DNA from 3 places in the Pseudarthrobacter sp. rb genome. Region 3 is predicted to be linked to each of the others. Evidence: riboswitches for the same ligand, from Rfam matches in the RefSeq annotation. Region 3 holds a riboswitch; each other region holds the start of a gene.
What was found. Region 3 has a riboswitch for cyclic di-AMP ahead of ACWRN3_RS15070 (aggregation-promoting factor C-terminal-like domain-containing protein). Riboswitches for the same ligand answer to the same signal wherever they lie in the genome.
Positions count from the first base shown of each region.

Region 1 (4,327 bases), on a different contig from region 3:
CAGCGTGGACAGCGAGGGCGTGTTGTACGTCTGGTTCAGGCGGGAGTTGTCGATGGCGGTCTGGAGGTCCAGGAAATCCGGGATCCAGCGGCCGCTGGCCTTGACCCGCGCGGCACGCTCGATGGCGGCGGGGGAGAACAGGCCAAGCCAGAGGCCGCCGTCGGAGGCGAAGTTCTTTTGCGGGGCGAAGTAGTAGACGTCGCTCTGCGCAATGTCCACGTCCAGGCCGCCGGCCGCCGAGGTGGCGTCCACCAGCACGAGCGATCCCTCGTCAGCTCCGGAGACGCGCGCGACCGGGGCCGCCACACCGGTGGAGGTCTCGTTCTGCGGCCAGGCATAGACGTCCACGCCGGCCTCGGCCTGCGCTGCCGGACGGGTGCCGGGCTCGGACTTGATGATCGAGGAGGCCTCCAGGAAGGGCGCCTTGTTGGTGGCTGCGGCGAACTTTGACCCGAACTCACCAAAGGAGAGGTGCTGGGCCTTCTTCTCCACCAGGCCAAAGCTTGCGATGTCCCAGAAGGCCGTGGAGCCGCCAACGCCGAGGACCACCTCATACCCCTCAGGGGCACGGAAGAACCGGCTCAGCCCGTCGCGGACCGATCCGACCAGGTTCTTGACCGGCGCCTGGCGGTGCGAGGTGCCGAGGATGGTCTTGGACGCTGCTGCCAGGGCATCGATCTGTTCCTGGCGGACCTTTGACGGGCCGGCGCCGAACCGCCCGTCCTTGGGCAGGAGGTCGGCGGGGATCGTGATGCTGGTGTCGCTCACAGGTGCTCCAATTCGGCGGGGACGAAAACTTTGGTCCGGACGGGCGGGTAAGGGTGGCCGCAGCGCGCGATGGCTGCGCGGCAGGCCTGTTCCATTCTGCCTGAAGGGCAGTGGGTGCGGGAGCCGGAGGGGGCAAAGTCCAGACAATGAGACGGTCCCGTTCGTGGGTGGCTGCCCAGGGGCCAGCTATTCGGACAAAGTCAAAATAGGCTAAGCTAGCCCCCGGACTACCTCGCGGGAACAGGCGGTACGGTGGGACAACGCAAGGTACTGCGCTCGAGGAGCTGAGCTGGATGACGGATCTGATCGACACTACGGAGATGTACCTCAGGACCATCCTGGAGCTTGAGGAAGAAAACATCGTTGCCCTTCGGGCCCGTATCGCCGAGCGTCTGCGCCACTCCGGCCCCACGGTGTCCCAGACCATCGGCAGGATGGAACGCGACGGACTCGTCGTCGTCTCCGGCGACAGGCATCTTGAACTCACGGACACGGGCCGCAAGCGGGCCACCGAAGTCATGCGCAAGCACCGGCTGGCCGAACGCCTGCTGGCTGACGTTATCGGTCTGGACTGGGCCTACGTGCACGACGAAGCCTGCCGCTGGGAACACGTCATGAGCGAGCGCGTTGAGCGGCGCATCTACGAGATGCTGGACCACCCCACCGAATCGCCCTACGGCAACCCGATCCCCGGCCTCGCTGCCCTGGGCGGACAACCGGCCACCGGCTTCCCCGACGGAGCCATCAGCCTGGTAGAGGCCATGAAGGGCTACGGTCCCGCCTCTGCAGTGACCATCAGCCGGCTGGCTGAGCCAATCCAGGTGGAGCCGGAACTGCTGGCGCAACTGGACGAAGGCGGGATCCGGCCCGGCGCTGCCGTTGCGCTGGAACGCGTGGGAGATTACATCTCCGTGCGGGTGTCCGGAATCGAAGGTGCGCTGGAGTTGCCGCCTGAGGTAGCCGCGCATGTTTTTGTCGCTGTTAAGCAGCCCTGAGCCGCGTCCCAATACCCCAGCGCAGAGCTTCCACGCAAAGATAACGGAATTGTTACCTAGGGTCTTAAGGCCCTATAGTGGAAGCAATCGTTGATACTTAAGCGTTACCCGATCCGGAGCCGAGCTCTGCCAGCGGATCGGGTGCACGAGTCGTTACTGGCAGAGGCGGGGGAACCACAATTGGCAGCGGGGGACTGCCTTGGGGTGAAGTCCGTCAGCAGCAAGCCTCTCCAGCGAAGGATTCTTCCGGGAATACCCCTGTGCAGAAGCTTGCCCATGACGGGCCGGGTCTTTGATCTCTCTGACCCGCATCCGACAGCTAACTCCGCAGGCTTTTCCAGAGAGGAACCCTTCTTGACCACGCAGACCTCCCGGGGCCGCCGCCGCGCCGCAGGCCCCCCTTCGGCACCCCGGGTTGTCGAAGATGCCGCAGCGGAGCGTCCCCGCGATCTGCATCGCGATGCGCGCCGCCGCCGGGGTCCGTTCCGGCAGGTGACGGAGTTCGCCGCCGCCAGTGGCATTGGCCAGAAAGCTGGAATCGCCCTGGCCGCCACCGGCCTGGTTCTGACGGTCACAGTGCCCGCCACCAGCCCCGTCATGGCCACGGACGCCGCCGGCAACGCGCCATTGGCAGCCTCCGCCGTCAGCCCGCAGCCCCAGATTTCCGCTGATGTTGGCGCCCAAATCGACTTCAGCCGTTCGGCAGTGGTGACCCAGGCCGACCCCGACGGGAAGCTGAAGCAGCTCCTGAGCGCCCAGTCCGCCGGCTCCGTCACGCGGGCCGCCTCGGCCGGCACCCTGGCCGCACCGCTGGCATCCCTCACCACCGCCTCGCCCTTTGGTTACCGCGTGAGCCCCATCACCGGCGGCTCCGGAGACTTCCACCGCGGCCAGGACTTCGTGGCACAGTGCGGAACGTCCGTCCTGGCGGCCGCGACCGGCACCGTGACCTTCGCGGGCTGGCACCAGTATGGCGGTGGAAACCGGGTGGTCATCGACCACGGCAACGGGCTGGAGACCACCTACAACCACCTGTCGTCGTTCAACGTCAAGGTGGGCCAGACCGTCTCCCGTGGCGAGGTTGTGGCACTCAGCGGCACCACGGGCGCATCCACCGGCTGCCACCTGCACTTTGAGGTCCAGGTCAACGGCGAAGTGGTCGATCCCATGGGCTGGCTGTAGCCGAATGATTGTCCACTCTCAGATCGCAGGGACCTGCCGTGACCTGAATGTGACATTGAAACAAAACTGCTGTACCGTCTAACTCGCGTCAACTTTTCCGAAGTTGACGCTCTTGAGTGGATTGCCTAACTCTGCCACCGCTCAAGGTCCGTTCGCATTTCATCGTCTGGCAGGGGCGGGGGAACCAATTTTGGCCTTCATTTCCTGAAGGCCTTGGGGTTAAGTCATGAGCTTCCCAGGAAGCAGAGTGGCCGGGTGACTCCCATCCGAATCCGACAGCTCACCTCGCAGGCATTGGGAGAGGCTACCTTCGTGTCTTCACGCCATAATTCTGCGCGCCACCGTGCGCAAACGGTTCGCATTAACCCCCTGGACGCCGTGTCCAAGGCCGTCAGTGCAAATGCCGGGACCGTAGGCCGCCAGGCTGCCGTTGTGGCAGCCGCGTCGGGCCTCATCCTGAGCATGGGCCTGCCCGCCACCGCAGCTGACACCACCGCTGGTGTCTCCGCATCCACCGAGTCCGGTTCGGCCCAGACGGCCCTCGCCGTCACTGCCGCCCCCACGGCTACGGTTTCCTTCGAACGTCCCGTCGTCAAGACCACCGCCGCTCCAAAGGTGGAAGCGGTGCGTCCGCAGTCCACCGCGCCGGCCGAGCGCGACGCCGCTGCCACCGCAGGCCAGGACGCTGCCCCTGCCGCCAAGGCTGCCGAGACTGTCTCCGCCGCAACCTCCGGCATTGCAGCAATCGCCTACACCGGCATCGGCCACTCCTACGTGTGGGGCGGCACCAGCCCCGTCACCGGCTGGGACTGCTCCGGGTTCGTCCAGTGGGTCTACGCCCAGGCCGGGATCAGCATCCCCCGCACCAACGCGTGGAACATCATGACCCCCACCTCCACCCCGCAGCCGGGCGACGTTGTGGTCCAGAACGGCGGCGCGCACGTGGGCATCTACGTCGGCAACGGCATGATGGTCAGCGCACTCAACCCTTCCCAGGGCACGCTGCTCCACTCGCCTGCAGCCACCGGTACCTCGTCGTACTACCACCTCAACAAGTAGTTCTTGGGCTTCATGCTCCAAGGGCTATTTCTTTGCCCAAAGCTTTTTCGCTAGAAACCACATCCCCGTTCGGAATGCGCCGGCTTGCCCCCAAGATGCCGGCGCGTCCAGTTCCCTTTGCCTGCCTACCCGCGGTTCGAAGGAAAAACGAAAGAGAGAACTGATGACGACTCGTGCTACCGCACGGCACCGCGCCGAGGTCACCAAAACCAACTCGATCGCTGTCATTGCCAAAGCTGTCAGCGACAATGCCGGTGGCATGGGCCGCCAGGCTGCTGTCATCGCTGCTGCTTCCGGTCTGGTCCTGACCAGTGGCATCGCGG
Region 1 is NZ_JBWJAR010000009.1:145,936-150,262, reverse strand. Features, by position in the region: gene serC (phosphoserine transaminase) at 1-768, opposite strand, end outside; gene ACWRN3_RS13995 (iron-dependent transcriptional repressor DtxR) at 1,062-1,763, shown strand; cyclic di-AMP (ydaO/yuaA leader) riboswitch at 1,902-2,113, shown strand; gene ACWRN3_RS13990 (M23 family metallopeptidase) at 2,118-2,945, shown strand; cyclic di-AMP (ydaO/yuaA leader) riboswitch at 3,074-3,253, shown strand; gene ACWRN3_RS13985 (C40 family peptidase) at 3,324-4,004, shown strand; gene ACWRN3_RS13980 (NlpC/P60 family protein) at 4,168-4,327, shown strand, end outside.
Region 1: another riboswitch for cyclic di-AMP. It lies ahead of ACWRN3_RS13990 (M23 family metallopeptidase); the one in region 3 lies ahead of ACWRN3_RS15070 (aggregation-promoting factor C-terminal-like domain-containing protein).

Region 2 (4,327 bases), on a different contig from region 3:
GCAGCTTCCAGTACGCGCGCGCAACCGAAAATATGGACCTCCTGAAACGGCTGGCGGACCACGCCATCAGCAGGCACTACCAGCACGCCGCTGATGCCGCCAACCCCTACCTCGCTCTGTTCGCGGCGGTCGTCTCCGCCCAGGCGGAGCTGGTGGCCCGGTGGATGCTGGTGGGCTTCGTGCACGGGGTCATGAACACGGACAACATGACCATCTCCGGGGAAACCATCGACTACGGCCCGTGCGCGTTCATGGACGCCTTCAACCCGGCCGCCGTCTACAGTTCCATCGACGTCGGCGGACGCTATGCCTACGCCAACCAGCCGGTCCTTGCCGAATGGAACCTGGCCCGGCTCGCCGAGGCCATGCTGCCGCTGATTGACCAGGACCAGGAAAAAGCCGTGGCCCCGGCGGTGGAGGTACTCGGCGGCTTCCGCGGTCAGTACAGCGAGGCATGGACCCGCGGGATGACGGGCAAGCTGGGCCTGGGCGGCGTCGATGAAAGCGGCGCCGCCGGGGCCCTTGTGGATGATGTCCTCGACATCCTGAAGGACGGACCCGTGGACTACACCTTGTTCTTCCGCAACCTGGGCAAAGCGGCTCGCGGGGACCTCCGTCCCGTGCGCGGCATGGTCCTTGACCTGGCCGCCCTCGATGCCTGGCTGGAGCGGTGGCAGGCGCTGCAGCCTGACGCGGAGCTGATGGACAGCGTGAACCCGGCCTACATTCCGCGGAACCACCTTGTGGAGGAGGCGCTGTCCGCTGCCACCGGCGGAAACCTGGCTCCGCTGCAGCAGCTGCTGGAGGCGGTCAGTGAACCCTTCACCGAGCGGCCCGGGCTGGAACGTTACCTGCAGGGGGCGCCCGACGACTTCGGCAGCTACATGACCTTCTGCGGGACCTGACCGAGGCGGCCCGCGGGGTAAAACGACAGGAGGGTGACAGCCGGTGTTCCCGGCTGCCACCCTCCTGCTTCGTCCGGCGCCGCCAACGGCGCCGGACAGTGCGAAGACTAGGCTACGCGCACAGCGGAGTAGCCGCCGAGCCAGCTGATGGAGTGCACCTGCGTGTCGAAGCCGTTGACGCCGCCGCTGACAACCTGGCCGTTGCCTGCGTAAACGCCCACGTGGCCGGAGGTGATGATCAGGTCACCGGGGGCGGGAGCGCCTACGACGGTGCCGTACTGGAAGAACTGGGTGGGGGCCAGATCGCCCACGGACTTGCCGACGGAGCGCAGAGCCTTCTCGACCATGGCGGTGCAATCCTGCTTGAAGCCCAGCTGGCTGTAGGCCGAGGCGAGGATCGCAGCGCCGGTGCCCGTGCCGGTGGTGGATGCCACCGGGGTGGCCGAGGCGTAGGACATGTTCATGCCGGTGTTCGCCGGTGCGGTGGCGGCTGCGGCCTGCACGGGTGCTGCTGCAGGGGCGGGCGCCGGGGCGGCGGTGTAGCCTGCGCCGGGAATCTGGATCTGGTCGCCCGGGTAGATGACCGAGGACAGTCCCAGGCCGTTGGCGGACAGCACGCCGTTGAGGCTGACGCCGTAGGCTGCTGCAATGGCGCCGAGGGTGTCGCCGGAAACGACCGTGTGGACGTTCCCTGCTGCTGCGGCGGGGGCTGCGGCCGGGGCGGCAGGAGCCGAGGTGGCCTGGACGCTGGTCTGCTCAGTGGTGTCCGGGGCGGATACACCTGCATGGGCCGGGGCGCCGACTCCGAAGGCAATGCCGGATGCCGCAGCAACGGCGAGCGCGGGACGGCCCAGGGAGCGGGCCTGGGACTTGGCTGTTACTGCGAGGCCCTCGAGCACAATGGAGCGGGCCGGGGTCGCGCGGTGACGGGCAGTGGTTGAAATTTTTGACACGGTTGATCGCCTCTCCCATGCCTGCGGGGTGAGCTGTCGGGTTCGGGCTGGAGATACCCGGCCGGAAGCAACCCCGCGACGTGCGGAGGCGCTATCGACTTAACCCCAAGGCCACAAGTGGCCGCGGAAACTTGGTTCCCCCGTCCCTGCCAACTGGAGCGGTTGAATCCCATGATCAGCGGCAGGGCTCGGCATGCTGACGGGAATGTCCCGTCTGAGAGGGACACCAAAAGACCATAACCCACGTGCGGCGTGATTGTCACATTTGGATAACATACGAGGTTGTTCTCTCGCATTGGGCAAACGTCTGGACATACACCCCGAGCCAGGGCCTGACCTCAGGTGATACTTTGCCCGTGAAGCACGGTAACAATGTGGAAACAGGCCCCTGCCCTGCGCCCAATCCCGACGGTAACCTTCGGGACTATGCGCCCGTTCGTGACCTTAGGGAGGCTCCCCCTTGGCGGGGGCTTCATGGCCGTTGCCCTGGCCACCCTGGTCAGCAATGCTGCGGCCGCCGAAAAGACGGCCACCGCCCTCACCGAACAGGAAAAGGCCGCCAGGAGCGAGCGGGAACGCCTGTCCGGGGAAGCGAAAGCAAAACTGGACGCCGCACGTTCTGCCCAGGCTTCGCTGGCCCGGCAGGTCGCGGAGGAGCAGCGGCACGGCACTGAGCTGACCGCCCAGCTCGCCACGCTGAAAGGTACGACGGCGGCCATGGAGGGTGAGTACCGGCAGGGCCAGGCTGCACTGGCTGCCTATGAGGCGGCCCAGGCGGCCAAGCGCGCCGCCGCTGAGGAGCAGGCCCGCGGACAGGCGGAGGCCGCAGCCAAGGCCGCCGCAGCGGCAGCCCGGCAGCCACAGGAGCCCGCACCCCGTGCCGACCCTGCCCAGGCCAATCCGGCCCAACCCGGTCCGGCCCCCGGCGCGGTCAATGATCCCGCCGTCAGCAACCCCGGCCCTCCCGCTCCGGAAGCCCCGGCACCGGCCCCACCAAGCCCTCCCGCCGTCGTCGTGCCTTCCGTTCCCGACGGTGCGGTCAACGATCCCGCCGGGGCGAAAAGCTACGCGTCCGGACGCCTGCCCGCCTACGGGTGGGGCCAGGACCAGTTCGTGTGCCTGGCCCAGCTGTGGACCGAGGAGTCCGACTGGTTGACCACCCCCACCAACGCCTACTCCGGAGCCTATGGATTCCCCAGGCCCTGCCCTCGGGGAAGTACGCCAGCGCCGGCGGCGACTGGCTCACCAGCTATCGCACCCAGATCGAATGGGGCCTGGGCTACATGCGTGACCGCTACGGTTCACCGTGCGCGGCCTGGAACCACTCCGCAACCCTGAACTGGTACTGACTGACGCGTTAGGCTGTCTCCATGCCAGATTTCGAACGGTTCCGTGCGCTGCTCGAAGAGGAGCGGGCGCGGCGCCTGGCACTGTTGCCGGCGCTGCGGGCGGACATCGAGGCAGCAAACTCGGCGCGCCAGGGTTCCAATGTCGACGACGAGCACGATCCCGAGGGTGCCACCATCGCCTTCGAACTCTCACAGGCCTCTGCGCTCCTGAAACAGAGTTCGGCGGGCCTGGACCAGATTGAAGCGGCGCTTGCCCGGCTGGCGGCGGGGACCTATGGAACCTGCGCCGTATGCGGGGAGCCCATCGCCGAGGGCAGGCTGGAAGCCCGCCCGTGGACCCCGTACTGCATCCACCACGCGGCGTTCGGGCGCGGGCGATGACCGGTACGGCGGACGTTGTGTCCGCGGCGGCGGATTTCGTGGACCGGACCCTGCAGAACGAGGGCGCCTGGTACCGGGCGGACGACGTCGGGGCGCGGCTGGGCGGGGTGCTTGCCTCTTATGGTTCCTCTGTGGGGGCCGTTCGCGGGACCGTGCGCGATGCGCTGCGGAAGTTCAAGGACCTGGACCATGACGGCACGGTCATGCTGGCCTCCGCCCTGTGGGGCCAGCCGCGGCCCGGTTCCCGGCCGGTTTTCGAGCGCCGCCTGGCAGCGGTGGTCCTGCTGCAGTCACGGGTGCGGCTGCTCCGTCACTCTGACCTGACCCGGCTGGAGGGTTTCCTTCGCTCCGCGCAGGCAGCGGACCTGACCGGGCCCCTTCTCGCCGACGTCCTGGTCCCGTTGCTGGCGGGGCTGGGGGAGCGCGAACGGCAGCGGGCAGGCGTTGTCCTGGCGCGGTGGCGGGAAGACCCGGACCCCCAGTTGCGGGCGGCGGCCGACGCCCTTGAAAAAGACTTGACCATTTGAAACGTACCGAGGAGATCCCCATGAATGAGCCGTTTGACCTTGAGCGTTTTGTTGCCGCGCAAAACACCGGCGGAACCTATGAGCAGGCGCTGGGCGAACTGCAGGTCGGCCGGAAGTCCGGGCACTGGATGTGGTTTGTCTTCCCGCAGATTGCCGGGCTGGGACAGAGCGCCACCTCCCGCAAGTACGCCATTTCCTCGCTGGCGGAGGCC
Region 2 is NZ_JBWJAR010000002.1:390,553-394,879, reverse strand. Features, by position in the region: gene ACWRN3_RS04545 (protein adenylyltransferase SelO) at 1-905, shown strand, start outside; gene ACWRN3_RS04540 (C40 family peptidase) at 1,013-1,858, opposite strand; cyclic di-AMP (ydaO/yuaA leader) riboswitch at 1,862-2,032, opposite strand; gene ACWRN3_RS04535 (hypothetical protein) at 2,303-2,767, opposite strand; gene ACWRN3_RS04530 (aggregation-promoting factor C-terminal-like domain-containing protein) at 2,953-3,207, shown strand; gene ACWRN3_RS04525 (TraR/DksA family transcriptional regulator) at 3,229-3,588, shown strand; gene ACWRN3_RS04520 (DNA alkylation repair protein) at 3,585-4,115, shown strand; gene ACWRN3_RS04515 (DUF1810 domain-containing protein) at 4,136-4,327, shown strand, end outside.
Region 2: another riboswitch for cyclic di-AMP. It lies ahead of ACWRN3_RS04540 (C40 family peptidase); the one in region 3 lies ahead of ACWRN3_RS15070 (aggregation-promoting factor C-terminal-like domain-containing protein).

Region 3 (4,327 bases):
GATGGGAACATCCTCCGTGGCGAGTGCCCTGCGTGCTTCCGCCAGGGCAAGGCCCATCCAGGCATCATATTTCTTTTCGGGCAACGGCATGGCTCAATGATAGTTTCGGGGATACTCAGGTTACTTACGGATGCCGGGAGGCACCATGGACACTCTTCGGGATCGGCTAGGTCTCTGGTTCAAACCTTACGCGGCGCTCGTCCTCACCATCCTTGTGGGCGGCGTCATCATCGTGTCCCTGGCATTGCTGGGCGCCGAGGTGTACGACAACGTGGTGGATTCTGCCGGCCTGGCCAACCTGGACAAGCCGGCCCTGGCCCTGGCCGAGAGCCTGCGCAGCCCCGGACTTGATGCGTTCGTTACCGGCTTCACCAACATCGGCGGCGGCATCGGCATGCCCATCCTTGCCAGCATCCTCACCGCCTGGCTGACGTTCCTCAGCCGGAACTGGCGACCGCTCGTCCTGATCGGCGGTGCGGCGGGGGTCTCCATCATGGCCACCACCTTTGGCAAGAAACTGGTGGGCCGCACCCGCCCGGACCATGCGGACGCGGTGCCCCCTTACGAGGATTCACCGTCCTTCCCAAGCGGCCACACCCTAAATACCACCGTGGTGATCAGCCTGGTGGCCTACCTCATCTGCCTCCAGTTCAACACCATGCTGGTACGGGTCACCGCCATCACGGCCGGCGCGCTCTTCATCATCGCCATGGGGCTGAGCCGCGTCTTCCTTGGCCACCACTGGCTGACGGACGTCATGGCCGGGTGGCTGCTGGGCCTCACCTGGGTGGGCGTGGTGATCCTGGCGCACAGGCTGTTCCACCTGGTCCGCAGGCGGGAGCACGCCGGTGCGGCTCCGTCGTTCGACCGTCCGATCGTCCGGGATGTGGTGGCCGAGGAAGTGCACCACCACGGCGACGGCGGCAAGGAGCATGCCCGCGGCAGCCACAACAAGGACACCGCCGGATGATAGTTTTGGGGGATGCGTACTCTCGTTGTTGACCACCCCCTGGTCGCCCACAAGCTCACCGTCCTGCGGGACAAGAACACGCCGTCGCCGGTCTTCCGCCAGCTGACGGAAGAGCTGGTGACCTTGCTGGCCTACGAAGCCACGCGGGAGGTCCGCACGGAGCCCGTCACCATCGAGACGCCTGTCAGCACCACCATCGGCACGGCGTTCACCAAGCCCACCCCGCTGGTGGTCCCCATCCTGCGCGCGGGGCTGGGCATGCTGGAGGGCATGACCAAGCTGGTTCCCACCGCCGAGGTGGGCTTCCTGGGCATGGCCCGGGACGAGGAGACGCTGGACATCATCACCTACGCGGAGCGCCTGCCGGAGGACCTGACCGGCCGCCAGGTGTTCGTCCTGGATCCCATGCTGGCCACCGGCGGCACGTTGCGCGAGGCCATCAAGTTCCTGTTCAAGCGGGGCGCGTCGGACGTCACCTGCATCTGCCTGCTGGCCGCTCCCGAAGGCCTGGCCAAGCTGGAGGAGGAACTGGGCGACGCAAACGTGCACATCGTCCTGGCCTCCATCGACGAGAAACTCAACGAGAAGTCCTACATTGTTCCCGGCCTGGGCGATGCAGGCGACCGCCTGTACGGCATCGCAGGGTAGTTTTCACCCTTTTTTGAAGCCGTCCCCGCCGCTAGCCTGTGCGGATGGACTGGAAACTCGAACTTGTCTATGTCCCCGTGTCCGACGTTGACCGGGCCAAGGATTTCTACGTCAACAAGGTGGGCTTCAACGCCGACTACGACGAGCGGCCTTCGGACGACATCCGCTTTTTGCAGTTGACCCCGCCCGGGTCGGCCTGCTCCATCTGCATGGGCGAGGGGCTCCTGGACGCCCCACCCGGCACGGGAACCACGCTACAGATGGTGGTGGACGACATCCAGGCAGCGCACGACCACCTGAGGAACAACGGTGTGGACGTCAGTGACATCGAGGTGCTGCCGTGGGGCCACTTTGTCTACTTCGCCGATCCGGACGGAAACAAGTGGTCCGTCCAATACATCCCGTGGCGGAACGCTGGGACGGACGCAACCCCAAGCACCGCAACCCCAAGCACCGCACCATGAGGCACTGCAGCTGAAGCACCCTGAGGTTAAGGCACTCTTGGTTAGAGCACCACGGCCCGCATCCCTATGGATGCGGGCCGTAAATGACGCTGCAATTCCCTGCTGTGGCCCTGCCCAAGGCGTACGACGGCGGGGAGCCGGCACGCGCCGTCGGCCGCGGTCAATGCAGGGAAGGCTCCGCGGAAGGTGGTCCTTCGGCGCGAAGCCGCAGGGGAGCGGTGGCTAGTACCAGTTGTGCGCCAGGTGGAAGTTGAGCGCACCGCACGGGGAGGCATAGCTGAGCTTGATGTAGTTCAGGCCCCAGTTGATCTGCGTGCGGTAATTGGTGAGGTAGTCGGCGCCGGAGCTGGCCATCTTCTCAGCAGGGAGGGACTGGACGATTCCGTACGCACCGCTGCTGGGATTGGTGGCCGTAGTGGTCCAGTCCGATTCCTTGGTCCACAGCGTTTGGAGGCACTGCATCTGGTCCGGACCCCATCCGTACGTGGCCAACTGGCTGGCGGCGTAGGCCTGGGCGCCGGCGGGGTCGTTGATTGCGACGGCGGGTGCCGGCTCCGGAGCCGGGGCGGGCTCGGGTGCAGGTGCAGGTGCAGGCGCCGGCGCGACCGGCGCGGGAGCGGGCTCCGCCGCCTGTGGTGCCACTGCGATTGCAGCGGGAGCGGGGCTCGCCGCCGGGTTGGAACGGATCTCACTCTTCTCGATGCTCATCTGGGCATCGGACGCTGCCTGGGTTGCCTGGGTTGATGACACCGGGGCCATGCTGCTGGTGGCCTGGCCGGCTGCGCCGACCCCAACCAGCACCGCGCAGGATGCTGCGAGGATTCCGGCCCGGCGGCCCAGGGTGGTTTTCTTTGCCTGCTGCGTGGCCTTATGTTTAGCCTTGGCATGCAGGCGTGCTTCTGCCGTGTTTTTGAACATGATTGATCGCCTCTCACACCTGCGGAGTTAGCTGTCGGGTTCGGATGAGGGCATCCGGCCGTACGGAAAATCACGTACTGGCTTAACCCCAAGGGCGTTCATTGCCCGGGACGGTGGGTCCCCCGCCTCTGCCGTTGCTCAATCGGAAATCCGGGGAAGCGGCAGAGCTTGGCGTCAACCCGGGATATGCGGCCCGAACGGGGACCGCACCCAATCGACGGTACAGGAAGATCAAGTGAAAGTCACATTTAGGTAACGGAAGTCACGGGCGGCAGCGCGTCGGGTTGCCCGGCTGCGACGGGGAGTATCCGGGTGGGGACCTGCCCGGCCGGGCATCATGCAGCCCCGGCACTCGCGTGCCAAGCCATCATGCAGCCCGGGACGGGGCGTCCTCGTCAGTGGCCGGTCAGTTCGTAAACCGTAGTGCCGCCAATGCTCTGCGACGTGAAATTGGCTGCCACCCACTCCGCGATCCGGCTGGCAGCGTCGGAACCGCTGTTGGAGCGCATGGCTCCGCCGCCGATGAAGTAATGGATCTCTCCCAGGTCTACCAGGTCCTGGAACTGCGCCAACGTGGGGGAGGGGTCGGTACCGTTGAAGCCGCCCACCGCCATGACCGGCAGCTCCGTTGCCAGTTGGTAACCTGCGGCGTTGTTGGAGCCCACCACGGCCGCGGCCCAGGTGTAACTCGAGGCGCTGCTCTTGAGCGCGGCGACCAGATCAGCCGACGGCGTGGGCGCACGCAGGAGGCCGCCCGCGCCACCCCCGCGGCCGCCGGCGAAGCCCGTGCCGCCCTGGGCATTCGGCTGCCGGAAGCCCTGCCCCGTATTGCCCTGTGCCGTACTGCCCGGGTTTGTGTTGCCCCGCCCCGCAATACCTGTAGGGCCGGTGCTGTTCGCGCCGGAGCCGTTCCGGCTGTTCCGGACGCCGGCGGGGGCACCGCCTGGCCCTGCGCCGAATCCGGAAATGGGGCCGGCACTGACAATTGCCCCACTGTGCGCTGTGGACGCGGTGGAGATGGAGAAGGCCAGCGGCCCGGCGAGCGTTGCAGCGATGGCCAGCGCCGCCGTCGTCCGCTGCACCGAACGCATGCCCAGGAACTGGCTGAAGCCCGCGCCTGCTGCCCCGGCCAGCCCGCCTGCAAGGACCACCCACCGCAGCCACGGACCGTAGGCCGAGGTGGTGCCCAGCAGGAAGAACGCCGTCAGGGCTGCCGCGGCCACTGCAGCCGCGAGCCCGATTGCGGCGGCCGCCTGCTGCCTGCGCTGCCACAGCAGACCTGCACCCAGGCCGGTCAGCCCGGCGATGCCCGGCGCCAGCGCCACCG
Region 3 is NZ_JBWJAR010000011.1:51,977-56,303, forward strand. Features, by position in the region: gene ACWRN3_RS15050 (nucleoside deaminase) at 1-90, opposite strand, end outside; gene ACWRN3_RS15055 (phosphatase PAP2 family protein) at 146-970, shown strand; gene upp (uracil phosphoribosyltransferase) at 983-1,618, shown strand; gene ACWRN3_RS15065 (glyoxalase superfamily protein) at 1,663-2,082, shown strand; gene ACWRN3_RS15070 (aggregation-promoting factor C-terminal-like domain-containing protein) at 2,305-3,000, opposite strand; cyclic di-AMP (ydaO/yuaA leader) riboswitch at 3,006-3,166, opposite strand; gene ACWRN3_RS15075 (ArnT family glycosyltransferase) at 3,396-4,327, opposite strand, start outside.